DNA from 3 places in the Bacillus sp. JZ39 genome. Region 1 is predicted to be linked to each of the others. Evidence: riboswitches for the same ligand, from Rfam matches in the RefSeq annotation. Region 1 holds a riboswitch; each other region holds the start of a gene.
What was found. A riboswitch is a leader RNA that binds a small molecule or an ion and turns the genes downstream of it on or off. The one in region 1 is predicted to bind S-adenosylmethionine.

Region 1 (10,447 bases):
GTCAATCGCTCATTATCATTGTCACAGGGATATCAGTAATGTTAGGCATTGTTCTAAGCATAATGCTGTTAAAGTCCATTATGGTGCCACTAAGAAGCATAAATAAGCAGCTAGAGGAAATTGCTCATGGCGAGGCTGATTTAACCAAAAAAGTCATAGTGAAAAATAAAGATGAATTTGGCCAGCTTGCCAAATCTTTTAATTCTTTTACTCATTCATTATCTCAAATTGTGAAGCAAATCAGCAGTTCATCTGAACAAGTCGCCGCTTCCTCCGAAGAATTATCGGCAAGCGCAGAAGAATCAAAATCAACATCTGAACATATTTCCCGAGCCATGCAGATGGCTGCCGAAAGCAATGTGAAACAAAGCTCAATGACAGAAAAGAGTGCGGAATCCATTACTGAATTATTAGACAGTATATCATCTGTTGCTTCAAATACAGGGAACATAGCGGATCTCTCTTCTTCGATGAGAGACAAGGCTGAAATAGGCTCTAAGTCCGTCAACAAGATGTTAGATCAGATGAAATTCATTGATAAATCTGTAGATTCAGCCGGCAATGGATTACAGGCATTGGTAGCGAGCACAGCAGAAATCAGTGATATTTCCTCGCTTATCACGACGATTTCAGAGCAGACCAATTTGCTGGCCCTAAACGCAGCGATCGAGGCGGCCAGAGCCGGAGAGCAAGGAAAAGGATTTGCCGTGGTGGCTGAAGAAGTTCGGAAATTAGCGGATGAAACAAATAAATCAGCAAACCACATCCAATCGGTGGTAGCGACCATCCAAAACGAATCGATAGAAACGGTAAATAATATTAAAGTTGTTCAAGAAAATGTGAGCTCAGGTATTGTTCTTTCTCAAGAGACAACAGGAAATTTCAATGAAATACTGAACCTGGTGGAACAGGTCACTTCTCAAATACAAGAAGTTGCAGCAGCAACTCAACAGCTTACTTCAGGCGTTGAAGTGATTCAGCACACAGTTCATACATTGGCTGCTGGTACAAAAGAAACGTCAGCAAATACAGAAGCGGTTGCAAAATCATCAGAGGAACAGCTACATTCAATGGAGGAAATCTCCTATGCCGCAGAATCTCTATCTCAGTTGGCAGAAGAGCTTCAAACCGTCATTAATCGTTTTAAATATTAAACAGGCTACTTACGTGCAACCCCCATCTTATTCGGTGGGGGTTGGCTACTTTTACTGTGGTTGTTTCTACAAACGGAGCTAACTGACTTCTTTTAAGTTAGCTCCGTTTGTATGGCTAGTCCAAATTTTGATCGATCGTTCCTTCAAAATAGTCATCGCTCACCTGTTCATGAGTTTCAGCCAATCCTTTTTCCAATTGCGTGCTTCCTTTATAATCTGAGGGCTCAAAGTATTTCCCGGCTACATCTGTTGTGTCATTTTTGTTTTCTTTGTTATGAGTTTGTGTTTCAGTGTTTACACTTTCTGTCTCAGTATTGCTGCTTATAGATTGCTGAAAATCATATTCCTTGTCTAATGAAGAAAATCTTTTATAATCATCAGGTCTGTCTGCACCGTTTTTTTGAGTCACTTTACTTCCTCCAGATTATTGATATTTTAGTGGGGGTAAGAACTTATTTCGTTCTTTTAGGATCAGAACCATGTTTTTTAGGATCATCTGCTTTAAAAGCTGTTTCAGTCTCATGGTCATTTCTCATTTGTTCAATACTTGAATTTTGAATTCCCTTTTTACTCATTGGTTTCACTCCTTTACGAAAAGTGTTGAATATCAACTCTTCTTATTTTGTCTGTTGATCAGGTATTCATTCACTTTTTTCATTCGCGCTTTCGCCAATCAGGAGATGCGTTTTCATGCCAGCGTATTATCTAATAAAAGAACGTCATTTTTGAAACCTTTTATTAGCGCATTGCGTATAGCACGTTGGGGAAGACATCTCGATAAAAGAAATACAAAGGTTGTGAATTTATACTAACAGCACTGTGAATAAATCAAACAAGGGGGGGTGAAAAAATGAAAAAAATCGCATCATATTATTTAATGACATTAGGGCTATCCAGCCTTACATTTGGTTTGTTTTTAGGGTTTTATTCTTTCGTTATGTATGGCGATATGATAATTGCATTGTTTACGGCAGCAATTGCTTTATTATACGGTTTTGTGGTGTATGGCCTTTTTGCTGTTCCGCTCCAAATGAAGTTGCAGAAAAAAGCGAGAACATTCAATGTCATGTACCTCTTGATTTACAGTGTGGTTGCTTTTATCGCAGCTTTCCTGTTTTTTGTTATCAATGAACCTGCGTCAATAGCATGGACATTGCAATCGTACTTTTATTATATGTTAAGTATTGCGGCTGCAGTAATTTACTGGTTATGGGATTCTCTGATCCTTTATAAACGTACAGCTTCCGGTGTATAGGCTGATTTTTACCAATCGGAGAAATATGGAGGTTCAATAAAAATTCAGGATCTAAAAGCTTTAGGTTTCATATTTTTTTAAAAAAATCCTCCGCGGATAAAGGCGCAGTATGGGGGCATAATGAGAGCACACATTCGAACCGAATAGGTTTTCTAAGTGTTTTACGATACATACGTTCATCAAGATCATCACGTCATCGGAATATAAAAACTATTGTTGTGGAACGGGCATCTTGAGTTGTTTGAGGAAAGAACATAGATGGTGGTTTATCGTTTTATCAGCGCTTATGGAACAAAGTTTTGGTGGCGGTCAATCCATACAGCTAAACAGAGGAGAGCGTGACAATGAATCTCGCTCTCCTCAGATTTGTTTTATTCACCCTGATGTTTTTCAACTAATGTGAATGTCCAATCTTTTAACATATGTTTCTGGACATATTTTTTTCCGTTTATTTCGATGTAGGGCAGGTCTGCCATGTCTCCAGCTAACTGTTTTGCTTCAGTCGTTGTTATTCCTAAAAAAAGTCCGATGTAAAAGTAAATATCCCGTTCTTTTATTAGCAAGATATCATTTTGTTCATTACCTTTGGTTTGGTTCCTCTGCTTTAAGCCTTCACCGATAAAATATCCAGCCAAAGCAATACCAATTCCTAAAAAAACGTCCATGTGTATGCCTCCATTATGTCGATGTTATGTTATACGGGCTTGGCATACTAGGGGTTTCATTATTTTTTCAAACCTTTTCAATCTGCACGCGTCCTGAAAAAAAGGTGGCGCCGCCGCCCATATCGGACAATCGGTCTGGGGTTAGCGCGTTTACAAGCTGTTTTTTTCCTTGTTCATCCGCCCATAATCCTTGGCTGACAACGACACCTGGCAGCACTTGTTCTCCAACTGCAGCGGTCAGCTGGCATTCTCCCCGGCTGTTCCAAATTCGTACAGGTGCCCCATCAACGATTCCGTGTTCTTCAGCATCTTTTGTGTTGATAAAGAGCTTTGGCGTCTTTTCAAGCTTGATGTGTTTTTCATTATTGGAAAATGTTGAGTTTAAGAAATTATGGTTTGGCCCCGGAACATACATAAACGGATGTTCATTATCGGTTACAAGAGGTGTATATGTCGGTAAAGCAGGGAAGCCGTCTTGTTTCATTTGTTCTGAATATAATTCTATTTTTCCGCTTGGCGTTGGAAGTTCGCCCGGAAACAGTCGCTTTTCGCGTTTCGCTTTCATAAATGAATGCTTAGCAAGTGCATCGTAATCAATCTCTGCCAAATGTGGATTATCTGGATGGTCAAGCGCCTGGCGGATTAATTCTTCATCTGAATCTTTAAGCTCCTGGTCTGTGAATCCCATGGCTTCAGCCAGTAATCGGAAAACCTCAGTGTTAGACTTGCTTTCCCCATATCTCTCAATCACCGGCTGCTGAAGCTGAATGTAATGGTGCCAGTAGGAGGTGTAAAAATCAGTATTTTCAAAAGCGGATGTTGCAGGCAGTACAATGTCCGCATATGCAGCCGTTTCCGTTAAAAACAAATCATGAACCACAGTAAACAAGTCTTCCCGCAGCAAGCCCTGTCTGACTTTGTTTGCTTCGGGCGCGACGACGGCAGGGTTCGTTCCGTAAATAAATAGAGAGCGAATCGGCGGGTCTGTTTCCAAAAGCACCCTGCCAAGCTGATTCATATTAAACGACCTCGGGGTGCGCCCTTTCAATAAGTCGGGCCGCTGCAAGGCATTTGTGTTATATTCTAAAATTCCGCTGTTATGCTTAATTGCGCCGCCCCCTGTGTGCAGCCATTGGCCGGTGATCGCCGGAAGACAGGCAATCGTCCTTACAATCATCCCGCCGTTATCGTGATGCTGGGGTCCGTTTCCGATTCTGATAAAAGAAGGGGAGGTTTCCCCGTACATTTTTGCCAGTCGGTAAATATCTTCGGTACTGACACCGGTGATCGTCGATACCTTTTCAGGATCATATTGTTTCACGTGTTCACAGAGCTCTTCATAGCCAACCGTGTACTCGGACAGAAATGCTTCATCATGAAGGTTTTCTTTAAATAAAATGTGCATGATGCCAAGAGCAAGTGCACTGTCGGTTCCCGGTTTTATTGGGATAAACCAATCTGCAAGACGTCCTGTTTGATTTTTATGCACATCGATCACGACAATTTTGGCACCTTGTTTTCGCGCTTTTTGGGCGATCGTAATTTGGTGCATGTTTGTGCTGACCGCATTTATTCCCCAAAAAATAAATAGTTTTGTATGAATGGTTTCCTCAGGGTCGATTCCCGCGCTTATGCCCATTGTATATTTATAGCCTTCAGATCCCGCTTTGCTGCAAATCGTCCGTTCAAGCTGGCTTGACCCCATGCGGTAAAAAAAGCGGCGGTCCATTCCTTCAGCTGTCAATTTCCCCATATTTCCGTAAAAGCTGTAAGGAAGTATGCTTTCAGCTCCCTCTGCATCAATCAGCTGTTTCCAGCGGGAGGTGATCGTATCGATTGCCTCTTCCCAAGAAATCGGTTCAAATATCGCTTGGCCTTTCGCACCTGTTCGTTTGAGCGGTGTAGTCAGCCGCTTTTCATCATAGATGCGCTCCGTCATATTCCGGACTTTGTTGCATATGTTTCCGGCTGTGACAGGATGATCAGGGTCTCCTTGCATTTTTACGATTTTCCCGTCTTTTTTATGTATTAACAATCCGCACTGATCCGGGCAGTCCAGCGAGCAAACGGATTTGAAAATGCCGTTTTGTTGTGTGGCAAAAGATTTCATGGCCCAGTTCCTCTCTCTAGTTAGATATTTTGTAAGAATTATAACATTTCGGATGATAACGTCAATTCTGAAAAAAGAGATTGACATCAATCTGAGACTTCTTTATGATAAACGTATTCTTCATTCTGAAAATTACATACTCAACATTTTCTATCCAGAGAGGTGGAGGGACTGGCCCTATGAAACCTCGGCAACATTATTGTGCCAATTCCAGCAAGCGTCAGCTTGAAAGATAGGAAAGCAAGGTTTATACCGGCGTCTGCCTGTAACAGAGCGCGCCTATATATGAATCTCTTTCCATCTGCGGAAAGAGATTTTTTTTATGAAAAAATACGATGAAAAGGATGTTTTGCACCATGACGGTTTTGGTTACAGCACCGTACAACGAAGAAGGACGAAAAGAGCTAGAAAACTTGTTTGACTCAGTTGCTTATCAATCTTGGAAGGAACAAGGCCGGGCATATCGGGAGGATGAACTCATTCAGCTGCTAAAAGCAACAAATGCGACAGGCTTGATTACTGAACTTGATCAGGTAACAGACAGCGTATTTGCTTCTGTTCCCGAACTTTCATTTGTCGGTGTTTGCAGGGGAATGCCCTCCAATGTGGATGTGGCAGCTGCCTCAAAAAGAGGCATACCTGTTTTTTATACACCAGGGCGGAATGCACAAGCCGTTGCTGAAATGTTTATTGGAAATGTGATTTCCTTTCTGCGCCATACCAGCGCCTCGAATCAATGGCTGAAGGATGGAAAGTGGAACAGTGATTACCTGCAGGCTTATGTCAAATTTAAAGGAAATGAATTAACAGGAAAAACGGTTGGCATGATTGGGTTCGGGGCGGTTGGCCAAAGGATTGCAAAACTGCTGACTGCGTTTGACTGTAAAATAAATTATTACGATCCATTCATTCAAGACGATCATCCGCTGTATGAAAAAGTATCTCTTAAAACGGTGTTTTCAGACAGTGATATCGTTTCTGTCCATCTGCCTCGTACTGAGGAAACACTTGGATTTATTGATCGGAAGTATTTTGATCTGATGAAACAGAGTGCGATTTTCGTCAATACTTCAAGAGCAGTTGTTGTAAACCGTGAAGATCTTTTATCTGTATTAAAAGAACACAAAATCAGAGGTGCGATATTAGACGTTTTTTATCATGAACCTCCAGAGGAATCAGATTATGAATTGATTTCATTGCCTAATGTTCTGGCAACACCGCATCTCGCTGGAGCAACATTTGAAGTGGAGGATCATCACGTGACGATACTGAATAAAGCCCTCAAAAAGTGGAAGGGTGAAAAAACTCTTAATATTCCGACAATGTATAACAAGGACGAACTGAAAACAGGGGTATAAGAAAGGAGGCTAACAGAATGAAAAAACAAAAAGGCTATCTCGTTTTTGATATTGGCACAGGCAATGCGAGGGTAGCGGTCGTGAGTGTAACTGGCAGTGTTCTAACAGTTGAACGGGAGGACATCGTGTATTCCACAGAGACGCTTTACCCGGACAGCCGTTATTTTTCTCCTCAGGTGCTGTGGAAGCAGGTGATGAATTTGGCAAAACGTGTGCTATCCCGTTCGTGTGATATTGACATCATTGGTTTGACATCGACGAGTCAAAGACAGGGGATTGTTCTGATCGATCAAAACGGCGATTCTTTTCTTGGGCTGCCGAACATCGATAACCGCGGTCGAGAGTGGGAGGCGAGCATTCCCGATCGGGAAGAGATATACAGCCGCACAGGCCGCCTGCCAACCGCACTTTTTTCCGCGCTCAAGCTTTATGGATTAAAACAGCGCCAGCCCTCTTTATGGGAAAAGACTGCAAGCTTTACTAGCATCAGTGATTGGGTGACGTACCAACTGAGCGGAATATTAACATATGAACCATCACAGGCAACAGAAACCCTGCTGTTTGATGTGAAGCAAAACACTTGGTCAGAAGAGATGTGCGACATATTCGGCTTTTCTCCATCTATCCTTCCGCCTCTTGTAAGAGCGGGAACAGCAATTGGAACGATAGCAAATGAATATGCATCCGAATTAGGCCTTTCAATAAATGCTAAGGTTATAGCAGGGGGCGGGGATACACAGCTAGCTGTCAAAAGCACCGGAGCTGGACTTGAGGACATTGTCATTGTATCAGGGACAACAACGCCAATAACCAAAATTACTGCGGATCATGGCGACACAAAACATAAAGCCTGGCTGAACTGTCATACGGATCAAGGGCATTGGCTTGTGGAAACGAATCCGGGAATTACCGGCTTGAATTATCAAAAATTAAAACAGATTTTTTATCCGAATGAAACGTACGAAGTAATGGAGGAGGAGATTTCTGCACTTGCAAAAGAAGACCATGCATGTGTAGCGGCTCTCGGCTCTTATTTATCGGCTGAAAAGAATGCGTTAACGAGAGGCGGTTTTCTTTTTGATGCCCCGCTGTCAGCACATTTAAAGAGGGCACATTTTGTACGTGCAGCGCTAGAAGAGATCGCATTTTCAATTAAATGGAACTTTGACATTTTAACAGAGGTTACTCCGTTTGAACGTGACTATGTTTGGGTGTGCGGAGGGGGATTCCAAAGCAAAGCGCTCACTCAATATATCGCGGATCTTCTTCAAAAAAAGGTCTATGTCCAAGAGGGATATCATCAGGCATCTGTTGTTGGAGCTGCAGTCATTTGCAATGAAACCTTTCAATTAACGGAGGAGATGTCAGCAAATGTCCGGGTGATCGAACCGAAGGACTGTCAGACAGAATTGGCTTTATATGAGAAATGGAAGCAAACACAGCGCTTTTTTTCAGGTTCAGAAAGCAAAGTATTGATTTAAGGCGGCATTTTTGCTGTTTTGAGGAATCATTTAATTTTCAACTTTAATAAGGTAATACGGTAATGAATATAAGCATCTAAGGAGGAGACAGATATGTTGGATAAAATAGGAATACCGAAGCGGCTTGCCTGGGGATTTTTAGGGGTTGTTTTGTTTATGATGGGAGATGGCCTTGAACAAGGCTGGCTCAGTCCTTTTTTGATCGAAAACGGGCTCACCGTTCAGCAGTCCGCTTCCATTTTTAGTATATACGGAATTGCGCTTGCCATAGCTTCCTGGTTTTCGGGTGTATGTCTCGAAGCATTTGGCGCAAAACGAACGATGTTTATGGGGCTGTTGTTTTATGTGATCGGTACAGCTGCTTTTATCGTATTTGGATTTGAACAGCTGAACCTGCCAGTGATGTATGTGACTTACTTCGTAAAAGGGTTAGGTTACCCGCTTTTTGCTTACTCTTTCTTGACATGGGTCATTTACAGAACACCGCAAAGCAAACTGAGCACTGCTGTCGGCTGGTTTTGGATTGCATATTGCCTCGGCATGTTTGTGTTCGGCGCTTGGTACTCAAGCTACGCGATCAAAGCGTTCGGTTATTTGAATACGCTTTGGAGCTCTATTTTCTGGGTATGTCTCGGTGCATTTTTTGCATTGTTTATCAATAAAGACCGTTTTGAAAAGAAGAAAAGAAAAAGATCAGAAACAGCCGAGGAGCTTTTAAAAGGGGTTACGATTCTATTTACAAATCCGCGCGTGCTTACAGGCGGAATCATCAGAATCATCAACAGCATTGGTACATATGGTTTTCCAGTCTTTTTGCCGATGCACATGGCCCAGCATGGAATTTCAACCAATGTGTGGCTGCAAATTTGGGGAACGATTTTCCTGGGGAACATTGTGTTTAACCTTATCTTTGGTATTGTCGGCGATAAATTCGGCTGGAAAAATACTGTTATTTGGTTCGGCGGAGTCGGCTGCGGCATTTTCACCCTCTTATTATACTACGCACCTGTTTTCTCCGGCGGAAGCTTAGCGGTTGTCAGCGTGATCGGCTTTATTTGGGGCGGTTTGCTGGCAGGCTATGTGCCTATTGGTGCAATTGTGCCGACGGTGGCAGGAAATGATAAAGGGGCAGCCATGTCTGTATTGAATTTGGCTGCAGGTTTATCAGCGTTTGTCGGCCCCGCACTCGCTTGGCTGTTCATCGGTCTCGTCGGCGCGCAAGGTGTCGTCTGGATCTTTGCGGCCCTTTACCTTGCAAGTGCGGTCTTGACGAAATGTATTCATATACCTGAAGAAAAAGCAGTTAAGGAGGAAACATCTCCTCAATATGCATCTTAATTAGAAAGCGCCCTGTTTGAGGGGCGCTTTTTTATCTTTTTAAAGGAAAAGGGATGTGCGCACAGACCAAGAGAATGCCGTCATTCTCTTGGTTTTACAATAGAATACACATTTGTATCATATGGAGTACCATTTTGATACATGTACTGTCTTAAAACACCTTCTTTTTGAAACCCCATTTTTAGGAGCAGACGATTTGATGCATCATTAGCAGTAAATACAACTGCGCCAATACGCGACAGTCCAAGGGCAGAAAATCCGTAAGATACGACCTTTGAAATGACTTCTGATGCAAAACCGTTTCGCCAATGCTCCGGGATGATTTCATAACCGATTTCCGCGCGCCTATGCTTTTGGGCCAGAGCGTGAAAGCCTATTGTTCCGATCAGTTCTTTAGTGTCCCGTCTTTCAATTCCCCACCGTATACCGCGTTTTTCTTGATAGAGGGCAGCAAACGTTTGAATCATTGAAATGGCCTGTTCTATAGATTCCATGTTTTCAAGCCCATAATAGCGTGTCACCTCATCGTTTGAGAAACAAGCAAAAATGGCTTCCGCGTCCTGATCTGTGATTTGCCTAAGTATAAGCCGATCCGTTTCTAATATAGGAAACATTCAACCACTCCCCACGTTTGTGTTTTTGTTTATCATATCCCTTTTATTTCCTCTTTTCTATAGCGAAATCAACCAATGCAGCAAAGGAACGAATTTGTGTTTCTAGTTGCTCTTTGTTTTTGCTGAATTGTTTCAAACGATGGCCGTTCGCGCCTGATGGATGGGGAAAGCCGTTAAGGCAAATCAAATTCTGGAGGCTGTGTTGTCTGATCAATGTTTCACATACTGTTTCGGCCGCTTTTCCTAACGGAATGAGAAGAGCTGGTCCCGTCACATGGTTAAGCTCCGCAGGGAAGTGCCCAAAAGCATAGGTGCTTAGGATAGGAGAATGAGTGATAGCCGGTTTGTATCCGGTATAGTTTTTTTGCTGGATAAAGACAGGATATTTAATAACGGAAGTTGTATGGAGCATATACCGTAATTCTCCAAAAAGCTTTGCGGCGCTTTGAATGCCGAAAGCTTGCGGCAGCCC
Region 2 (10,447 bases), 850 kb from region 1:
CCAGCGCGCGTTTAAAGGCGGCTTTGCTCATATTAAAACGTTCTCTGATATCATCAGGCTGGCTTTTGTCACTGTACGGCATGGCACCGTTTCTCGTTCTCATATACGTTAGAATGCACTCAGCATCAACTGACATTGCATCCTGTTTTCTTGGAAGCAGCGACAAGTTGACTGAACCGTCTTCTTTCACTTGAATCACCCGGCCTGTGACTCTTGAACCGAGTCTTGGCTCCTCTTTTCTTTCTGACGGGTGAATAAAACAGCGGATACCGTCATCCGTGATCACGAATGAACCCGATGCGATCAGCCTGTACACCGTACCTGTCAGCTCTTTATTCATCAGATCTTCTGAAGCGTCGGTAAACAGTTCGCTGATGATATCTTCCGGCGCTGGTTTCGCAAACATGCGCCCCCGGTTCGTCACCTTCAGCATACAGTAAAGTTTGTCCCCTTTTTGCGGCCAGACATCTTCGTACGGCGGCAAATGCTCAGTTGCGACTAGTGCGTCCTTCGATAAACCGACATCAACGAAAACGCCCATATCTTCCACTTTATCCACCACTTCAACCCAGCCATATTCATCCGCGCTGATGACCGGAATTTTCATCGTGGCCGCAAGCCTTTCCTGCTGGTCTACGTATATAAAGACTTCTACTTCGTCTCTGTCCTCGATATCCTCAGTCATTTCACTGTTATGTAAGAGAACCGTATCTTCCCCATCGGTTAAAAAGTAACCGAAGTCGGTTTGGTGATCTATACTCAAGGTTAATTGCTGCCCTGGTCTCATGCTATCGTCCTTCCTGTTCCGCTTATTCTCTGCGGATTTTGTTAACATTTTTTCCAATCATCACAAATTGATTCTTTGTTCTATTGGAAGTTTCTCTTTATTCTACTATAATCAACACATAAGTTAAATGTTATGGAGGTTTTCATATGGCAAAAGAAAGCTCATTTGATATTGTATCCAAGGTAGAATTGCCTGAAGTGCAAAACGCAATCCAAATCGCACTGAAGGAAATCAGTACCCGATATGACTTTAAAGGCAGCAAAAGCGACATTTCTTTAGATAAAGAGGAGCTGGTCCTCGTTTCTGATGACGACTTCAAATTAAGCCAGCTGAAAGATGTGCTCGTCAGCAAATTGATTAAACGAAACGTACCGACAAAAAACATTGAGTACGGCAAGGTTGAAAACGCGTCAGGCGGAACGGTACGCCAGCGTGCAAAGCTTGTTCAAGGCATTGACAAGGACAACGCAAAAAAAATCAATACGATCATCAAAAACTCCGGACTGAAAGTAAAGTCTCAGGTGCAGGATGATCAAGTGCGTGTCACCGGAAAAAACAAAGATGACCTGCAGCAGATTATCTCAGCTGTGCGGGGAGCAGACCTGCCAATTGACGTTCAATTTATAAATTTCAGATAAATTTTCTGATTCCTATTGATTATTGTCTTTATTTTCGGTAAATTTGGAGAAAGGGAAAAACGCCAGGTATCTTTTGGCACTTCCTGACACGAAAATTTCATATCCGTTCTTATCAAGAGAAGCAGAGGGACTGGCCCGACGAAGCTTCAGCAACCGGTGTAATGGCGATCAGCCATGACCAAGGTGCTAAATCCAGCAAGCTCGAACAGCTTGGAAGATAAGAAGAGACAAAATCACTGACAAAGTCTTCTTCTTAAGAGGACTTTTTTTATTTCTCTTTTTTCCTTGCTGACGTGAATAAAGGAGGCAGACAATGGGACTTTTAGAAGATTTGCAAAGACAGGTGTTAATCGGTGACGGCGCCATGGGGACACTCCTCTACTCCTATGGCATTGACAGGTGTTTTGAGGAGCTCAATATTTCAAAGCCGGAGGAAATTCAGCGCATACATAAAGCGTATGTTGAAGCGGGAGCCAACATTATTCAAACGAATACGTACGGGGCCAACTATATTAAATTATCCAGACACGGTCTTGAGGATGACATCAAAAAAATGAATCAGGAGGCCGTAAAGATTGCGCGGGCTTCAGCAGGCGATGCATACGTGCTTGGAACGATGGGCGGCATACGGACATTTAATAAAAACGCGTACAGTCTTGACGAAATTAAGCGCAGCTTCCGCGAGCAGTTGTATCTGCTGCTGCATGAAGAGCCGGATGGCTTGCTGTTAGAAACATATTATGATTTGGAAGAAGCCCGTGAAGTGCTGAAAATCGCGCGCAAAGAGACTGATCTTCCGATTATGCTCAATGTCTCCATGCACGAGCAAGGCGTATTGCAGGACGGAACGCCGCTTTCTGACGCATTGCGCTCGATTGCGGATCTCGGAGCTGATATCGTCGGCATTAACTGCCGCCTCGGCCCTTATCACATGATTGAAGCGCTCAGCGAAGTGCCGATTTTTGATGACGTATTCTTATCCGTTTATCCGAACAGCAGTCTCCCTTCGCTTGAAGAGGGACGGCTCGTCTATGAAACAGACGACACGTATTTTCAAAACAGCGCGTCAGAATTCCGTAAGCAAGGCGCGCGGATTATCGGCGGCTGCTGCGGCACAACGCCGAATCACATTAGGGCGATGGCGGAAGCAGTTGGCGGGCTGGCTCCGATTACGGAAAAAGAAGTCAAAACCCGGGCCAAAGAATTCATTTCTGTTCATCACGAGCGAACCGAGCCCGGCCTGGATGAGATCGCAGCGAAAAAACGCTCTATTATCGTAGAGCTGGATCCGCCGAAAAAACTGAGCTTTGACAAATTTCTGTCCGCTGCTGCCGAATTAAAAGAAGCGGGAATCGATGCCCTGACACTCGCTGACAATTCTCTGGCGACCCCGCGGATCAGCAATGTTGCCTGCGGCGCTCTCATCAAGCAACAGCTCGATATGCGTTCCCTTGTCCATATTACGTGCCGTGACCGTAACATTATCGGCTTACAGTCACATTTAATGGGCCTTGATACGTTAGGGCTGAATGACGTGCTTGCGATTACAGGTGACCCTTCTAAAATCGGGGATTTTCCTGGTGCGACGTCTGTATATGATTTAACATCTTTTGATTTAATCAGGCTGATCAAACAATTCAATGAAGGTCTGTCTCTGTCTGGAAAACCGCTCGGCAAGAAAACGAATTTCTCAGTTGCCGCCGCATTTAATCCTAACGTCCGCCATCTGGATAAAGCGGTAAAACGGCTTGAGAAAAAAATAGATTGCGGCGCAGATTATTTTGTTTCTCAGCCTGTCTATTCCGAGCAGCAGCTTGTCGATATCCATAACGAAACAAAACATCTGAAGACGCCGATCTATATCGGCATCATGCCGCTGACAAGCAGCCGGAATGCCGAATTCATCCATAATGAAATTCCCGGCATTAAGCTGTCTGATACGATTCGCGAAAAAATGGCCCATGCCGGTGAAGATAAAGAAAAGCAAAAGGCGGAAGGCCTTGCAATTGCACGCTCCCTGCTGGATACGGCATGCGAGCTGTTTAACGGCATCTACTTGATAACGCCTTTCCTCAGATCTGACTTAACCGCCGAGCTCACTTCCTATATTCAGCAAAAAGATGAGCAGCGCCAAAATATCTTTTTGCATTAATCCCTTAAAAGACTGTCTGATCCAATCGGGCGGTCTTTTTCAACGGGATTCGTGTTACGATATAGAAAAACAGTCATGAGGAGGAACATTATGCTCGAAGTCAAAACCATTTCCGCGGAAGATACATATGAAATCCGGCACCGCATTCTGCGTCCCCATCAATCCATTGAACAATGCAAATATGAAGAGGATCATGCAAAAGGCTCCTTTCATCTCGGCGCGTTTTTTGAAGGAAAGCTGATCAGCATCGCTTCTTTTTCCCCGCAAAATCAGCCATTAATAACAGAATCCCCAGCATATCGGCTGAGAGGCATGGCAACGCTTGAAGGATATCGCGATCAAAAAGGCGGGAGCACGCTGATCAAACACGCGGAAGAGAAACTGGCAAAGAACGGCGTTCAGGCAGTCTGGTGCAATGCCAGAAGCCATGTGAAAGGCTACTATTCAAAGCTTGGGTGGGAAGTACTCGGCGAACCGTTTGAGATTCCCGGCATAGGCACTCATATTGTCATGTACAAAACACTAGGAACAAGCAGGTGATCTTATGGATTTAGTGGATGAGCTGATTGAGCTTCATGAAGAACATGTTTCCGGCTTATTACGGCTTTGCAGGCAAGCCGGGTGGCCGGATTACGGCGAACAAGAGCTGGCACTGCTTGTCCAGCAAGGACGCTTTTTCGGCTATCAAAATGTCAGCGGTGATATTATTTCCTGCATCGGCTTGTTTTTGTTTGGCCGGCTTGCTTCTATCGGCCTCGTGATCGTGGACAAAGAATATCAACGGCTCGGTCTCGGCCGGCGTATGGTAAACGCCTGTATCCCCCAAGCGGGTGAAAACACCGCCATCAGGCTTTGCGCCACAAAAGAAGGTTTGCCGCTTTATGAAAAAGCAGGTTTTCATACGGCAGGTTCAGTGCGAAAGTACAGCTGTCACAGTTTTCAACCTTATACAAAAAAGCTTGATGCTGAACTGACATCCTTTAGAGAACAAGACTTTCACGACTTAACCGCGGCGGATCTGGAAGCCTTTGGCGGAGATCGATCAAATCTTTTGCAGCAGCTTATTTCTGCTTCATGCGAATGTATCATCGCCAGAAATCATGACGGACAGCTAATTGGCTACGGACTTTCTGTACAGACACCGGCCAATTTGAAATTCGGCCCTATCATCGCTCCATCATCAGATGTTGCAGCACAAATAATTAACAGGCTGGCGGCCGGCAAACAAGGGCCGATGCGAATCGATATACCGAGTGAACACACGTCTCTGCATGACAGCCTGATAGAAATGGGATTTCGTAAAGATGATGAACCTCCGCTTTTGTTTTATCAGAAAAAAGCGCCTATTCAAAATGGACACTTATATGCTTTGATTTCACAGGCTCTCGGTTAACCCTCTTTTTTCCCGAACAGGTATCTTCTGTTCGGTTTTTTGCTGTCTGATCGCTGAATAAACGAAGCCATCAGGGACATTCTAAGCAGAAGAAAAGGAGTGTGCTCTGAGATGGAATCATCAAAACAAAATAACGGAATGACGGTTGTAGCAATCGGTTCAATCCCTTTAATATTAACCCTAGGAAACTCGATGCTTATTCCGATTTTGCCAAAAATGAAATCTGAACTTCATTTATCACAATTTCAAGTCAGTCTCGTGATCACAGTATTTTCCTTGATTGCAGCTTTTGCGATTCCGATTGTCGGTTATCTCGCAGACCGATTCTCAAGGAAAGTCATCATTATTCCCTGCTTAATTTTGTATGGTGCCGGCGGTTTGTTAGCCGGGTTTGCGGCAGGTTTTTTTGACAATGCCTACCCTTGGGTCATGGCAGGACGAGCGTTACAGGGAATCGGGGCAGCCGGAACCGGCCCAATTGCCATGGCACTGACGGGAGATCTGTTTAAAGGCGCCCAGGAGAGCAAGGTGCTCGGCCTTGTTGAAGCTTCAAACGGCATGGGGAAAGTGCTATCGCCGATCATTGGCTCGCTGATCGCCCTGCTTGTCTGGTATGGCGCGTTTTTTGCCTTTCCTGTGTTTTGTATCATTTCGATCGTACTGACTTGGATTTTTATTAAAGAAAAGAAAAAGGAAAAAGAACCGCCACCAATCGGAAAATATGCAAAAGGGCTGTTAAGTGTCTTTAAACATGAAGGCAGATGGCTGTTTACCGCTTATTTAGCAGGTGCGACCTGTTTGTTTACTTTATTCGGCATCCTGTTTTATCTCTCAGATGTTCTTGAAAAAACATACGACACCGACGGCGTGAAGAAAGGCTTGATTTTAGCGATCCCGCTTTTGGTTATGTGTGTGACGTCCTATACAACAGGAAGCAAAATCGGGCAAAAGCAATCGTTAATGAAAAAGCTGATCGTACTTGGATTGGCGTTCATGACCGTATCCTACGCGGCACTGTCATTCATTGAAAATCTTGTCCTTTTTATCAGTGTTCTTGTACTGAGCAGTATAGGCTCAGGTCTTGTCCTTCCTTGTGTGAACAGTTTTATTACCGGGGCTGTCGGCAAAGAAAGACGGGGATTTGTCACCTCGCTGTACGGCTCTGTACGTTTCTTAGGGGTAGCGATCGGTCCTCCGATTTTCGGCCGCCTGATGCAATGGTCCAGACCCGGCATGTTTTTAAGCATCGCGGGATTGACTCTCGTTGTCGGGATTCTTGTGATGATGCTCATCCATGTGAAGCAAAACAATGAAGAAACAAAAGCAAAAGAAGACCCTAAAATGGCTGGCAATCGGCTCCAGCCCGCTGAGGAAAGGTAGCACCCAGTTTGAAAATTGTACGGATTGAAACCTTTCCGCTATTTCACCGATTAGAAAAGCCATACGGAGATGCCAATGGGTTTAAACGATATCGGACTTGTTATCTCATCAGGATTATCACCGAAAGCGGGATAGACGGCTGGGGAGAATGCGTTGATTGGCTCCCTGCTCTCCATGTCGGTTTTACGAAGCGGATCATCCCATTTCTATTAGGAAAACAGGCCGGCAGCCGCCTGTCATTAGTGCGCACGATTCAAAAATGGCACCAGCGGGCGGCCTCCGCTGTAAGCATGGCGCTGACAGAGATTGCAGCCAAAGCTGCGGATTGTTCGGTTTGCGAATTATGGGGCGGACGATACAGAGAGGAGATTCCTGTGTACGCGTCTTTTCAATCGTACTCAGACTCCCCGCAATGGATCAGCCGCTCAGTCTCCAATGTTGAAGCCCAGTTGAAAAAAGGGTTTGAGCAAATCAAAGTCAAAATTGGCGGGACTTCATTCAAGGAGGATGTCCGGCACATCAATGCGCTGCAGCATACAGCAGGCAGCTCCATTACGATGATTCTGGACGCAAACCAAAGCTACGATGCCGCTGCGGCTTTTAAATGGGAGCGTTATTTCTCCGAATGGACGAACATTGGCTGGCTTGAGGAGCCTTTGCCCTTTGATCAGCCGCAGGATTACGCTATGCTTCGAAGCCGTTTGTCTGTTCCTGTTGCCGGCGGAGAAAACATGAAAGGCCCGGCGCAATATGTGCCTCTCCTTTCACAGCGCTGTTTGGATATCATTCAGCCCGATGTCATGCATGTCAACGGAATTGATGAGTTTCGGGACTGCCTCCAGCTCGCGCGTTATTTCGGCGTCAGAGCATCCGCCCATGCATATGACGGATCGCTCTCACGGCTCTATGCTTTATTTGCACAAGCCTGTCTGCCCCCATGGTCTAAAATGAAGAACGATCACATTGAACCGATCGAGTGGGACGTCATGGAGAATCCTTTTACCGATCTCGTCAGCCTGCAGCCTTCAAAAGGAATGGTCCACATCCCGAAAGGAAAAGGCATTGGAACAGAGATCAATATGGAGATCGTCAATCGCTACAAGTGGGATGGCTCAGCATATTAAGCTGGGCCATTTCTTTATTTTGAGACATAAATAATGGACAGCCTCATAAAATGAAAACAGCGGACAAGTCTTTTCATAAAGGAGCAAATGACTTAATGGCTGAACTGCTGATGAAAGCAAAACTTACGTTTATGATTGTCGTAGGCGGCGTACTACAGGGACTCGGCATGTCCTTGTTTTTATTTCCGCATGATATTCCAACAGGCGGTGCAGCAGGTATTGCGGTGCTATTGCATTATCTGTTTCAAATCCCCCACGGATTTTCAGTGTGGGCTGTGAATGTATCAATGCTTTTTACCGCTTTAAAATGGCTGGAGATGAGAACATTCACCGGCACCCTCGCTTCTATCACCGTCACCTCTGTCTCGGTATTGATCTTTGATGCGGTTTTTCCGGATATCACATCTAATCTGTGGCTTGATCTGGCAAGCGGCGCAGTGTTATTGGGACTCGGCATCGGACTTTTATACAAATATAAAATTTCAAACGGAGGGTTCGGAGCACTTGCTCTGATGATTTCTATCTACCGCGGCGGGAATCCCGGAACGATCCTGCTCATCATGAATTGCATCATTTTTATGGTCACCGCGTCTATTATTGACTGGGGCATCGTCATTCAAGCCCTCATATGCCAAGTGATATCGACAAGAGTCATCGACTTCATCTACAACATCCGTCTGACCTCACTTCCCTATCTCACGCCTATGTACCGCCATAAAAAATAATAGGCAGAGGCTCTCTTCACGACGAGAGCCCCGCAGCCGCTATTTTACAGAAAAAAGGTATCGGATCTTAGCCCTAAACGCAGCGTTTCCAACGCGATGGCATCATGAAATGGAATATTGGCCAGATTCACATTCGGCCCGATTTTTTGAATAAACCCTTGCTGAAGCGTTTTGTTAGGCGCTTCAAAAATCAGCCTGTTGATATCAATATCCGAGGAAATGATGTCGTCAACAATTTGAAATCTGACATCGCCGCTGCTGGAACAGATCCCTCCCGTTCCGCTTTCTCTGGCTTCTGTAATCACTTTTTCTGCGCCCGCTTCCATATCCTCAACGATATATTCAAGCCATTCCTCAGAGCTTTGCCGGCTTGCTAATTCCGCATCCTTGCTGCCCACCTCACTGAGCACAAGAAATTCATCAGAAAAATCGGCAATGAAAGCCGCTTTCTCTTTATTTGTCATCGGGAGCGTACCGTTTGAAATCTCAATATATTCACAGCCGAAATAGGTGCAATACCGATGAAATTCATTCACTTTTTTCTGGCTTACGTACTTTTCGAACAGTGTGCCGCCAAAGAAAAATGTAATGTCATGTTCTTTCAGTGTGCTGATTTTTTCTTCAAGATCTTTCGTAAGTAATGATGTGCCCCAGCCGAATTTCACAAAATCAATATAGTCGGACGCTCCGGCTATGACATCTTTAAAAAATTGCAAGGGATAGCCGTTATCAATTAAAATGGACTGCCCGGTTTCTCTCGGCTTATTTGTTCTCACTGGCAATTCTAGTGAAAAATCATTCATATTATGACCCTCTCTATCGTTGGAACTTCTCCACCTTGTTTCACTTTCATCACAAAATCGCCCGTCAGTTCTTTTGTACAGTAAACGATGTCTTCCGAATCAAACAATGGCTGGCGGCTGTCAAAAAACTTCTCCGCAACAGAAGAGCGTTTTATTCTTTGAATCGCCTCCTCAGCCGTTACCGCATTTGTCCCTTCAATGATGCCTTTGATATACTCCGCACACGCCATATCGTCATCACCTGATGGGTGGGAAGCCACAATGTTCACGACACAATCGTTTGCGGCGAGCTTTTTCACATGCTCTGCCGTTGTTTTGGCATTGGAAAATCCAGTTACGAACAGATGCTTTGCGTTCAGCGCCCCCAATGCTGCTGTGACGCCGTTTGTTGTTTTCTGGATTAGGCGCTTATCCGCCATATCCTGCCCAGCCATGCGTTTTGGAGAATTATCTAAATCAAATCCGCTGATACCGACCCCCTTTTCCTCTCCCGTCAAAACATAATCCGGATAGGTGTCTTTCAGCGCAAAGGCTTCATCAGCTGTCCGGACCAACAAAATCTCTTTCGCCCCGCCGATAAACGCATAATGGGCGACCGTAAAAGCTCTGATGACATCAATGACGATGTTAATGTCCGCCGGGGCAAGCGAATGATGATGCCCCTGATAAATGGCAATCGGCATACTACCTCTCCTTGGACATAAAACCATTTTGCTAAAAAGCATATTCAGCCGGGCTCTTAATGGTTCCGCACCTCATTTTAGGCGGGCGCGGCACGTAAAAACCCTGAACCTTTATGCAAAAAATGAATAGTCTGCCTATAACTCGATCAATAGATAAAAAAAGCAGATGCAAACGGGGGGAAAACGTTGAACGAAACCATCACATATGACACATGGAACGACATGCTGTCCAAACAGATAACGGATCAATTGATCGATGAGCTCGATGTGTTGAAGTGGGCTTACCGAACGTACGGAGAAAAGATTGTGTACGCATGCAGCTTTGGCGCAGAAGGAATGGTGCTTCTAGACTTAATATCAAAAGTCAACAAAAACGCACACATCATCTTTTTGGATACCGGGCTTCATTTTCAGGAAACATATGAGCTGATCGAGACCGTCAAAGAGCGATATCCGGGATTTGCAATCCAGATGCTCGAACCCGAGCTGAGCTTAACAGAACAGGAGACGAAGTACGGCGGAGAGCTGTGGAAGCATAACCCGAACCTCTGCTGCCAATTGCGGAAAATTGAACCGCTCAATAAGCACCTGTCCGGCATGACAGCTTGGATTTCAGGACTGCGCCGGGAGCAGTCGCCAACGAGAAAGCATATTCAATACGTAAACCTGGACCAGAAGTTTAAGCTCATCAAAATTTGCCCGCTCATCCACTGGACATGGGATGACGTTTGGACGTACATCCGCCTGCACAATTTGCCTTAT
Region 3 (10,447 bases), 1.2 Mb from region 1:
CGGACGAGCCATTCGGCAGTGTTGAATCCGTTAAAACGGTATCTGAGCTTTATGCACCGATTAACGGAACGGTTGTGGAAGTAAACGAAGATCTTGATGACAGTCCGGAATTCGTCAACGAATCTCCGTACGAAAAAGCATGGATGATCGTCGTTGAGCCATCCGACGCTTCTGAAATTGAAAAACTGATGACAGCAGAGCAATACGAAGAGATGACACAAGAAGACTAAAACAGGATAGCCGTAAAAGCAATTGGACACGCTAACGTTATGGGAGGTGTCCAATATGGCTTTCGACAAACAAAAGCTCGATGTCACCAATGACGTGACAGGCCGCTTTCAAAATGGCCGGCTCTCGTTATATCATGATAACGAGATGATCGGCCAAATGACAAGCATGAATGAATATGAGCTTAAGTCCGGTTATTCCTTTGAAAATGAGAAATTTTATAAGACAGCCGATGTGGTCTCTGGAGACGACGCAAAATATGTAGATTGTGACTACGAAAACGGCTGGTGTTAATGTTGGCGGTGAATTTCACTGCCTTCTTTTACAATCTGAACGTTTCAAATTTGACGCGGCAGGTGAACAAGATGAAGATGGATGAGCTGGAAAAGGTTATGATTGTCGAGGGGAAATCAGATAAAGAGAAAATCGAAAGCGTCCTGAATGAACCGGTGCGCATTATCTGCACAAACGGAACAATCAGCCAGCTGAGGCTCGAGGAATTGGCTGACGAGCTTTATGATAAAGACGTCTATATATTAGTTGATGCTGATGAATCAGGTGAGAAATTGAGAAAACAGCTGAAGCGTGAATTTAATGAAGCCTGCCATCTCCATATCGACAGAGCCTATAAGGAAGTAGCGGCTGCGCCCAGGCACCATGTCGCCTCTGTATTGCTGCGTGCGAATCTGAATGTCCATACTATTTTTCTTGAAAGAAAGTCCCGAGGTGTATAGCATGAAAGAACTCCAAGAACACGAACTTGATCACATTGAAGATGATGTGTACCTTCTATATTTATATACTCCGTTTTGCGGCACCTGCCAGCTTGCAAGCAAAATGCTGACAGTGGTGAAAGAAATGCTGCCGGATGTCGCCTTCTATCAAAACAATGTCAATTACTCTCCGACATTCGCAAAAGCGTATCAAATTGAAAGCGTCCCTTGTTTTCTGCTGTTTAAAGGCGGAAAGTTGGTAGAAAGAGGATATGCATTTCATTCCGTTTCTTATTTATATGAGCTGATCAAACAAAAATCATCTTCCGCATCCCATTTATGACATATTTCTCAGCATATCCAATGAAATTGTCGTTCGTTTTATAAAGGGGTTCTTGCGACAAAGAGAGAAATGTGTATGTATGACCAACAAATAGGAGGTTGTACATATGGAGAAAGCGGAAGTTTTAGAGGATGAGTATCAGCATCTGTTTTTAAAACCCCTTTTGAATGCCTCAACATTGCTCATTACCTTCCAAGGAGAAGCAGAAGCCTTAACCGTCTCAATAAACGAACAGGGAGAAATGAAAAAAGTTTCTCCGCCCCAAACGTCCAACCTGACCTTTTACGGAAACCAAACGGAAATTATTGATTTATTGCACGGAGACATTTCCCTGCAGCACCTCATTCAGAGCGGAAGCCTCAAAGTAAAGGGGTCATTCAGGGCCCTGTTAAAACTGGAAGCCATTCTCTGGCTGACAAATGGATTTTTTCAGAGGATTTTAAAAAATTAAAAAATAATAAATTATTATAATAGTAAAAGTTGACATCATTTATTTTATTGACATTTAATCATTCGCCGTGCTATTCTACATTAAGAATTTCCGGACGAAAAAGACTATATATTTCTCTTATCAAGAGAGGTGGAGGGAAGTGCCCTATGAAGCCCGGCAACCATCAACACTGTTGAAATGGTGCCAATTCACACGAAGCGTTCAGCTTTGAAAGATGAGAGAAAGGCATTTTATATAAGCCTTTCTGCTCAAGTGTGCAGAAAGGCTTTTCTTTTGCAGAAAAAACCGGAAGATTTCTTAGAATAGTGTTAAGGCAGGTGATTGTTTTGATCAATCTTCAGGATGTTTCAAAAATTTACAAGTCGAAACATGGAGATGTCAATGCTGTCCAAAATGTCTCGCTTTCCATTAAAAAAGGTGAGATTTTTGGAATTATAGGATATAGCGGAGCTGGTAAGAGTTCCTTAATCCGTCTGCTGAACGGCCTTGAGAAACCAACCTCAGGAACCGTGGAAGTGGCGGGAACCAAGATTAATGAAGTAAATGGACGCGGTTTAAGAAAAGCACGCCATGAGATCAGTATGATTTTCCAGCATTTCAATTTGCTTTGGTCGCGGACTGTCAGAGATAATATCATGTTTCCTTTGGAAATTGCCGGAGTGAAAAAGAGCGAGCGGATCAAGCGCGCCAATGAACTGATTAAACTGGTAGGTTTAGAAGGAAAAGAAAAATCATATCCGTCCCAGCTGAGCGGCGGTCAGAAGCAGCGTGTGGGAATTGCCAGAGCGCTTGCAAACAATCCGAAGGTTCTTCTTTGTGACGAAGCGACATCAGCATTAGATCCGCAAACGACAGATTCAATTCTGGATCTATTGTCCGATATTAATGAAAGACTCGGTTTGACGATTGTGCTGATTACGCACGAAATGCATGTCATCCGCAAAATCTGCAACAGAGTCGCCGTCATGGAAAACGGCAAGGTGGTCGAAGAAGGCGAGGTTCTCGATGTCTTCAAAAATCCAAAGGAACAAATGACAAAACGATTTGTTCAGCAGGTGACAGAGCCGGAAGAAACGAAAGAGACGCTTCAGCACCTTCTTGATGATACAGCATCAGGAAAAATGGTTCAGCTCACATTTGTCGGTGAGTCAGCTGAACAGCCTCTGATTACAGAGATGATCAGAAACTTCAATGTCAGCGTCAATATTCTGCAAGGGAAAATTTCGCAGACGAAGGATGGGGCTTACGGTTCACTGTTCATCCACATTGACGGGGACGAGGAAGAAGTGCAAAACGTGATCCGATTCATTAATGACAAACAGGTGAAAGCAGAGGTGATCACGAATGTTTGAAAAATACTTCCCGAACGTTGATTTAACTGAATTATGGAACGCGACATATGAAACACTTTATATGACGCTGATTTCTTTACTGTTTGCTTTTGTCATCGGGGTCATCCTCGGCTTGCTGCTCTTTCTGACGAGCAAAGGAAGCCTCTGGCAGAATAAAGCGGTCAACTCTGTGATTGCGGCCGTTGTTAACATATTCAGATCGATTCCGTTCCTTATTTTAATTATTTTACTATTAGGTTTTACGAAATTTTTAGTCGGCACGATCTTAGGGCCAAACGCCGCATTGCCGGCGCTGGTAATCGGCTCGGCACCATTTTACGCGCGCCTTGTTGAAATCGCGCTGCGTGAGGTGGATAAAGGTGTGATTGAAGCCGCTAAATCAATGGGCGCGAAAACGTCTACGATTATTTTCAAAGTGCTGATTCCGGAATCAATGCCTGCTCTTATTTCTGGCATTACGGTTACTGCCATCGCTTTGATCGGCTCAACGGCAATTGCCGGAGCCATTGGTTCAGGAGGCCTTGGAAACCTTGCGTACGTAGAAGGATATCAGTCTAATAACGCTGATGTTACCTTCGTTGCTACTGTGTTTATTTTAATCATCGTGTTTATTATTCAAATCATCGGTGATCTAATAACAAATATTATAGACAAACGATAAGGGAGGATTTACATTGAAAAAGCTATTTTTGGGTGCATTACTGCTTGTATTTGCAGGAGTCATGGCTGCCTGCGGTTCGAATAACGGCGCTGAATCCGGCAAGAAAGAAATTGTCGTTGCGGCAACAAAAACACCGCATGCGGAAATTTTAAAAGAAGCTGAACCATTGCTGAAAGAAAAAGGCTATACGCTGAAAGTGAAAGTGCTTAGTGATTACAAAATGTACAATAAAGCTTTAGCTGATAAAGAAGTGGACGCGAACTACTTCCAGCACATTCCTTACCTTGAGCAAGAAATGAAAGAAAACACAGATTACAAACTTGTGAATGCCGGCGCTGTTCACTTAGAGCCATTCGGTATATACTCTAAAACATACAAATCACTGAAAGACCTTCCAGACGGTGCGACAATCATTCTGACAAACAACGTTGCTGAACAAGGACGTATGCTTGCAATGCTTGAAAACGCTGGATTAATCACTCTTGATTCTAAGGTAGAAACAATTGACGCAACACTGAAAGACATTAAGAAAAACCCGAAAAACCTTGAATTCAAAAAAGTGGCGCCTGAATTAACGGCAAAAGCATATGAAAACAAAGAAGGAGACGCGGCCTTCATCAATGTAAACTATGCGATCCAAAATAAATTAAATCCTAAAAAAGATGCAATTGAAGTAGAATCAACGAAAAACAACCCATACGCTAACATCATCGCAGTAAGAAAAGGCGAAGAAGATTCTGCAAAAATCAAAGCGCTGATGGAAGTTCTTCACTCTAAAAAGATCAAAGACTTCATCGAGAAAAAATACGACGGAGCTGTGCTTCCTGTATCTGAATAAGGCTGAAACCCCGGATGAGAAATCCGGGGTTTTTTTCGCGTATTTTCCTAAAAGCTGTTCATAATAAAAAGGAATGTTAAACAGATGGAGGGATTTTCTTTGAATCAAGACAGAGGAAGCATGCAGGACGCGTTAAAACAATATAAACATGGTTTAGGTACATTTGAACAAAAGATGCCGCTGATGGGAAGGAAATTTAACGAATTTACTGAACAGTGCTTTGCCGGGAATTCTCTGACTGAAAGAGAAAAACAGCTGATCGCCCTCGGAATTGCCATCAATGCTCAGGACGAATATTGCATGATCTATCATACAAAAGGCTGTCTCGATCAGGGAGCGACAGAAGAAAACATTCTCGAAGCCGTCAGTGTGGCAGCGGCATTTGGAGGCGGCGCAGCTTTCAGCCAAGGCGTGACAGTTGTTCAACAGTGCATTGAGGAATTCGGAAACACCACGCATTAAGAGAAGGAATATTCCGAAAAACCATTCTCATTTGTTCTGAAAGGATGCTTTCGTCTCATCTGCCGCTATTTCACGCCAAATCGTTTTTGCGGCATCCAACGCAGCACTGGTACAATAAAAAGCAAATATATGAAGGGATTGATTCATTATTTGCAGCAGCCAGGACAGACTGAACCTCGATTATACGTCAGAAATGGAAAAAGCGATGCAGCTGTCACACGGAATTGGATACGAGGAATATGGACGCCGGCTGGAAACAAGAATGAAGGTAGAGCGGCAGAGAGAGCTTGATTATGAAAAAAGCAAGCGGATTTCTGCGGGAGCTTATTGAGAAAATCAATCTTTTAAAAAAGGGTGGGAATCCACTCTTTTTCTTTTTCAATCGCTTTAATAAAGTGCTGATCTTTGTTAAACTTGAGGAATGTGCAAGGCACGATAAAAAGTTGTATTTACTTTTCATTTGTTATAAAATTAGAATGAGAATAAAATGAGAATAATGATTATATATTTTTGGAGGTATAGATATGGCTGCTTCAACATTAACGATCAAAGATCTTCACGTTGAAATCGAAGGGAAAGAGATCTTAAAGGGTGTAAACCTTGAAATAAAAGGTGGAGAATTCCACGCAGTAATGGGCCCGAATGGAACTGGTAAATCCACATTATCAGCTGCTATTATGGGGCATCCTAAATATGAAGTAACAAAAGGCAGCATCACGCTTGACGGCAAAGATGTACTGGAGATGGAAGTGGACGAGCGTGCGCAGGCAGGCTTATTCCTTGCGATGCAGTACCCAAGTGAAATCAGCGGTGTGACAAATGCCGACTTCCTTCGCTCAGCAATCAACGCGCGCAGAGAAGAAGGCGATGAAATTTCTCTCATGAAATTCATCCGCAAAATGGACGAAAACATGGAGTTCCTTGAAATGGACCCTGAAATGGCTCAGCGCTATCTTAACGAAGGCTTCTCAGGCGGGGAGAAAAAACGCAACGAAATCCTTCAATTAATGATGATTGAACCGAAAATTGCCATCCTTGATGAAATCGACTCAGGTCTTGATATTGACGCTTTGAAAGTTGTATCAAAAGGGATCAACAAAATGCGCAGCGAAAGCTTCGGCTGCCTGATGATCACTCACTATCAGCGCCTGTTAAACTACATCACTCCGGATGTTGTTCACGTTATGATGCAAGGCCGCGTTGTAAAATCCGGCGGTGCAGAGCTTGCTCAGCGTCTTGAAGCAGAAGGTTATGACTGGATCAAACAAGAACTTGGCATTGAAGACGAAACTGTTGGCCAAGAAGCGTAAGCGTTAGGGGGATTAATATGACACTAGGTACAAAACTATCCGTAGATCAGGAGTATCTCAAAAGCTTTTCCGAAAAGCACCAAGAACCTGCCTGGCTGAAGAACCTGCGCTTACAGGCTCTTGAACAAGCTGAGGATCTGCCGATGCCGAAACCTGACAAAACAAAAATCACAAACTGGAACTTCACGAATTTCACGAAGCATACAGTGGATAACGAACCGCTTTCTTCATTAGAAGATTTGACTGATGAAGTAAAAGCGCTGATCGACGTTGAAAACGAAGATAAAACATTATACGTACAGCGTGACCAGACGCCGGCATATCTTTCTCTTTCTCAAGAATTGAAAGACAAAGGCGTCATCTTCACTGATATTCTGACTGCTGCACGTGAGCACAGCGACTTGGTGGAGAAATACTTTATGAAGGACGGCGTGAAAGTTGACGAACATAAGTTAACTGCACTTCACGCGGCTCTTGTTAACGGAGGAGCATTCCTTTATGTTCCGAAAAATGTTCAGGTGGAGACGCCGGTTCAGGCTGTTTATGTCCACGAAAGCAATGATACAGCTCTATTCAACCACGTGCTGATTGTGGCTGAAGACCACAGCTCTGTAACATATGTAGAAAACTACATCAGCACTGTAAACCCGAAAGACGCTGTCTTCAATATTATCAGTGAGGTCATCACAGGTGATAATGCCAGCGTGACATACGGTGCGGTGGATAATCTGTCAAGCGGTGTGACAACTTATGTGAACCGCCGCGGTGCTGCGCGCGGACGCGACAGCAAAATCGAGTGGGCTCTTGGCCTGATGAACGACGGCGACACGATTTCCGAAAATACAACAAACCTTTACGGTGACGGCACATACGGCGATACGAAAACGGTTGTTGTCGGAAGAGGAGAGCAAACAGAAAACTTCACAACACAAATCATCCATTTCGGTAAAGCTTCTGAAGGCTATATCTTGAAGCACGGTGTGATGAAGGATTCCGCTTCTTCTATCTTTAACGGAATCGGCAAAATCGAACATGGCGCTTCTAAAGCGAATGCGGAGCAAGAATCACGCGTGCTGATGCTTAGCGAAAAAGCACGCGGAGACGCAAACCCTATTCTTTTAATTGACGAAGACGATGTAACTGCAGGACATGCGGCATCTGTCGGCCGTGTGGACCCTATTCAGCTTTACTACCTGATGAGCCGCGGAATTCCGAAAGAAGAAGCAGAACGCTTAGTCATTTACGGATTCCTTGCACCGGTAGTAAATGAACTTCCGATTGAAGGCGTTAAGAAACAATTAGTTTCTGTTATCGAAAGGAAAGTGAAGTAATGAATATCACAGATATTCGTGAACAGTTCCCGATCCTTCATCAGCAAGTGAACGGACATGATCTCGTTTATCTCGACAGCGCGGCGACTTCCCAGAAGCCGCGTGCTGTCATTGAAACACTGGATAAGTATTATAACCAATACAATTCCAATGTTCACCGGGGCGTCCATACACTTGGAACCAGAGCGACAGATGGTTATGAAGGAGCGCGTGAAAAAGTCCGCAAGTTTATTAACGCGAAGTCAATGGCTGAGATTATTTTCACAAAAGGCACGACCACATCACTGAATATGGTGGCGTTAAGCTATGCACGCGCCAACCTGGAACCTGGTGATGAAGTGGTCATCACCTACATGGAGCATCATGCGAATATCATTCCGTGGCAGCAGGCTGTAAAAGCAACTGGCGCCACATTAAAATATATTCCGCTGCAGGAAGACGGAACGATTTCTTTAGAAGACGTCAGAGAAACGGTCACAAGCAACACAAAAATTGTTGCGGTGTCTCATGTATCTAATGTCCTCGGCACGGTCAACCCGATTAAAGAAATGGCGAAAATCGCTCATGACAATGGGGCTGTCATTGTGGTGGACGGTGCACAAAGCACGCCTCACATGAAAATTGACGTGCAGGATCTCGATTGCGACTTCTTTGCGCTTTCTTCCCATAAAATGTGCGGACCTACCGGTGTTGGTGTGCTGTACGGAAAGAAAGCCCTGCTGGAAAACATGGAGCCTGCCGAATTCGGTGGTGAAATGATCGACTTTGTCGGGCTTTATGAATCAACTTGGAAAGAGCTTCCGTGGAAATTCGAAGCGGGTACGCCGATTATTGCAGGAGCAATCGGTCTAGGTGCAGCCATTGATTTTCTCGAAGAAATCGGTCTTGATGAGATTTCCCGCCATGAGCACAAGCTTGCAGCTTATGCGCTTGAACGCTTCCGCCAGCTTGACGGCGTAACGGTTTACGGGCCGGAAGAGCGTGCCGGGCTTGTTACATTTAACCTTGATGATGTTCATCCGCACGATGTGGCGACTGTGCTTGATGCGGAGGGAATCGCAGTCAGAGCCGGCCACCATTGCGCGCAGCCGCTGATGAAATGGCTGGATGTAACTGCTACTGCAAGAGCAAGCTTTTATCTGTATAATACAGAGGAAGAGATTGATAAGCTTGTGGAAGCTCTTCAAAAGACAAAGGAGTATTTTACAAATGTCTTTTAATGCAAACTTAGATACATTGTACAGACAGGTGATTATGGATCATTACAAAAACCCGCGCAATAAAGGGGTTTTGAATGACAGCATCGTCGTGGATATGAACAATCCGACATGCGGCGACCGCATCAGACTGACAATGAAGCTTGACGGAGACATCGTGGAAGATGCGAAATTTGAAGGGGAAGGCTGTTCCATTTCAATGGCATCCGCTTCGATGATGACTCAGGCGATTAAAGGGAAAGATATTGAAACTGCCCTTTCCATGTCTAAGATTTTCTCGGATATGATGCAAGGGAAAGAGTATGATGATTCTATAGATCTCGGGGATATTGAAGCCCTTCAAGGCGTTTCAAAATTCCCGGCCCGTATCAAATGTGCAACCCTGTCATGGAAAGCACTTGAAAAAGGAGTCGCGAAAGAAGAAGGCGGCAATTAAAAGGATTGGAGTGAAAATGGATGGCTAAAAAAATGCCTGATATTGGTGAATACAAGTATGGTTTTCACGACAAGGACGTTTCCATTTTCCGTTCAGAGCGCGGATTGACAAAAGAAATCGTAGAAGAAATTTCTCGCATGAAAGAAGAGCCTCAATGGATGCTTGACTTCCGCTTGAAATCACTTGAGCATTTCTACAACATGCCGATGCCTCAATGGGGCGGAGATTTAAACTCACTGAACTTTGACGAAATTACGTACTACGTAAAACCGTCTGAGCGTTCAGAGCGTTCTTGGGATGAAGTTCCTGAAGAAATTAAGCAAACATTCGACAAGCTCGGTATTCCTGAAGCTGAACAAAAATACCTTGCGGGTGTTTCTGCTCAGTACGAATCTGAGGTTGTATACCACAACATGAAAGAAGATCTTGAAGCGCAAGGCATCGTCTTTAAAGACACTGACAGCGCGCTGAAAGAGAATGAAGATATTTTCCGTGAGCACTGGGCAAAAGTAATCCCGCCGACTGATAACAAGTTTGCGGCGCTTAACTCAGCTGTTTGGTCCGGCGGATCTTTCATCTACGTGCCTAAAGGCGTGAAGGTTGAAACACCGCTTCAAGCTTACTTCCGTATCAACTCTGAGAACATGGGTCAGTTCGAACGTACACTGATCATTGTTGACGAAGAAGCAAGCGTTCATTATGTTGAAGGCTGTACGGCGCCTGTTTACACAACAAACTCACTTCACAGTGCGGTCGTTGAGATCATCGTGAAAAAAGGCGGCTACTGCCGTTATACAACGATCCAAAACTGGGCGAACAACGTTTACAACCTTGTAACAAAGCGTACAGTCTGTGAAGAAAACGCAACAATGGAATGGATCGACGGCAACATCGGTTCTAAGCTGACAATGAAATATCCGGCTTGTATCCTAAAAGGCGAAGGCGCGCGCGGTATGACGCTTTCTATCGCTCTTGCGGGTAAAGGCCAGCATCAGGATGCAGGTGCGAAAATGATTCACCTTGCACCAAACACATCATCTACAATCGTATCAAAATCGATTTCAAAACAGGGCGGAAAAGTAACGTACCGCGGAATCGTCCACTT

Region 2: it holds a riboswitch for S-adenosylmethionine, as region 1 does, so the genes downstream of both, M1D65_RS05935 (bifunctional homocysteine S-methyltransferase/methylenetetrahydrofolate reductase) here and M1D65_RS09930 (2-hydroxyacid dehydrogenase) in region 1, are expected to answer to the same signal.
Region 3: it holds a riboswitch for S-adenosylmethionine, as region 1 does, so the genes downstream of both, metN (methionine ABC transporter ATP-binding protein MetN) here and M1D65_RS09930 (2-hydroxyacid dehydrogenase) in region 1, are expected to answer to the same signal.

What each region holds. Positions count from the first base shown of each region.
Region 1 covers NZ_CP096389.1:1,989,499-1,999,945, reverse strand. The annotation lists gene M1D65_RS09965 (methyl-accepting chemotaxis protein) at 1-1,154, shown strand, start outside; gene M1D65_RS09960 (YozQ family protein) at 1,270-1,563, opposite strand; gene M1D65_RS09955 (hypothetical protein) at 1,607-1,729, opposite strand; partial or broken gene M1D65_RS09950 (hypothetical protein) at 1,798-1,915, shown strand; gene M1D65_RS09945 (UPF0715 family protein) at 2,005-2,409, shown strand; gene M1D65_RS09940 (hypothetical protein) at 2,781-3,074, opposite strand; gene M1D65_RS09935 (molybdopterin oxidoreductase family protein) at 3,142-5,184, opposite strand; SAM riboswitch class I at 5,332-5,423, shown strand; gene M1D65_RS09930 (2-hydroxyacid dehydrogenase) at 5,520-6,542, shown strand; gene M1D65_RS09925 (FGGY-family carbohydrate kinase) at 6,560-8,023, shown strand; gene M1D65_RS09920 (MFS transporter) at 8,117-9,361, shown strand; gene M1D65_RS09915 (GNAT family N-acetyltransferase) at 9,442-9,975, opposite strand; gene M1D65_RS09910 (hypothetical protein) at 10,019-10,447, opposite strand, start outside.
Region 2 covers NZ_CP096389.1:1,142,330-1,152,776, reverse strand. The annotation lists gene M1D65_RS05945 (CvfB family protein) at 1-835, opposite strand, end outside; gene M1D65_RS05940 (YajQ family cyclic di-GMP-binding protein) at 934-1,425, shown strand; SAM riboswitch class I at 1,532-1,649, shown strand; gene M1D65_RS05935 (bifunctional homocysteine S-methyltransferase/methylenetetrahydrofolate reductase) at 1,739-3,577, shown strand; gene M1D65_RS05930 (GNAT family N-acetyltransferase) at 3,668-4,117, shown strand; gene M1D65_RS05925 (GNAT family N-acetyltransferase) at 4,122-4,970, shown strand; gene M1D65_RS05920 (MFS transporter) at 5,082-6,350, shown strand; gene M1D65_RS05915 (mandelate racemase/muconate lactonizing enzyme family protein) at 6,359-7,474, shown strand; gene M1D65_RS05910 (YitT family protein) at 7,570-8,199, shown strand; gene M1D65_RS05905 (phosphosulfolactate synthase) at 8,244-9,002, opposite strand; gene M1D65_RS05900 (2-phosphosulfolactate phosphatase) at 8,999-9,685, opposite strand; gene M1D65_RS05895 (phosphoadenylyl-sulfate reductase) at 9,872-10,447, shown strand, end outside.
Region 3 covers NZ_CP096389.1:3,141,008-3,151,454, reverse strand. The annotation lists gene gcvH (glycine cleavage system protein GcvH) at 1-230, shown strand, start outside; gene M1D65_RS16220 (YusG family protein) at 286-522, shown strand; gene M1D65_RS16215 (toprim domain-containing protein) at 600-962, shown strand; gene M1D65_RS16210 (thioredoxin family protein) at 964-1,284, shown strand; gene M1D65_RS16205 (SCP2 sterol-binding domain-containing protein) at 1,391-1,735, shown strand; SAM riboswitch class I at 1,850-1,956, shown strand; gene metN (methionine ABC transporter ATP-binding protein MetN) at 2,062-3,087, shown strand; gene metP (methionine ABC transporter permease MetP) at 3,080-3,748, shown strand; gene metQ (methionine ABC transporter substrate-binding lipoprotein MetQ) at 3,762-4,586, shown strand; gene M1D65_RS16185 (carboxymuconolactone decarboxylase family protein) at 4,671-5,048, shown strand; gene M1D65_RS16180 (hypothetical protein) at 5,242-5,379, shown strand; gene sufC (Fe-S cluster assembly ATPase SufC) at 5,573-6,358, shown strand; gene sufD (Fe-S cluster assembly protein SufD) at 6,376-7,689, shown strand; gene sufS (cysteine desulfurase SufS) at 7,689-8,909, shown strand; gene sufU (Fe-S cluster assembly sulfur transfer protein SufU) at 8,899-9,342, shown strand; gene sufB (Fe-S cluster assembly protein SufB) at 9,363-10,447, shown strand, end outside.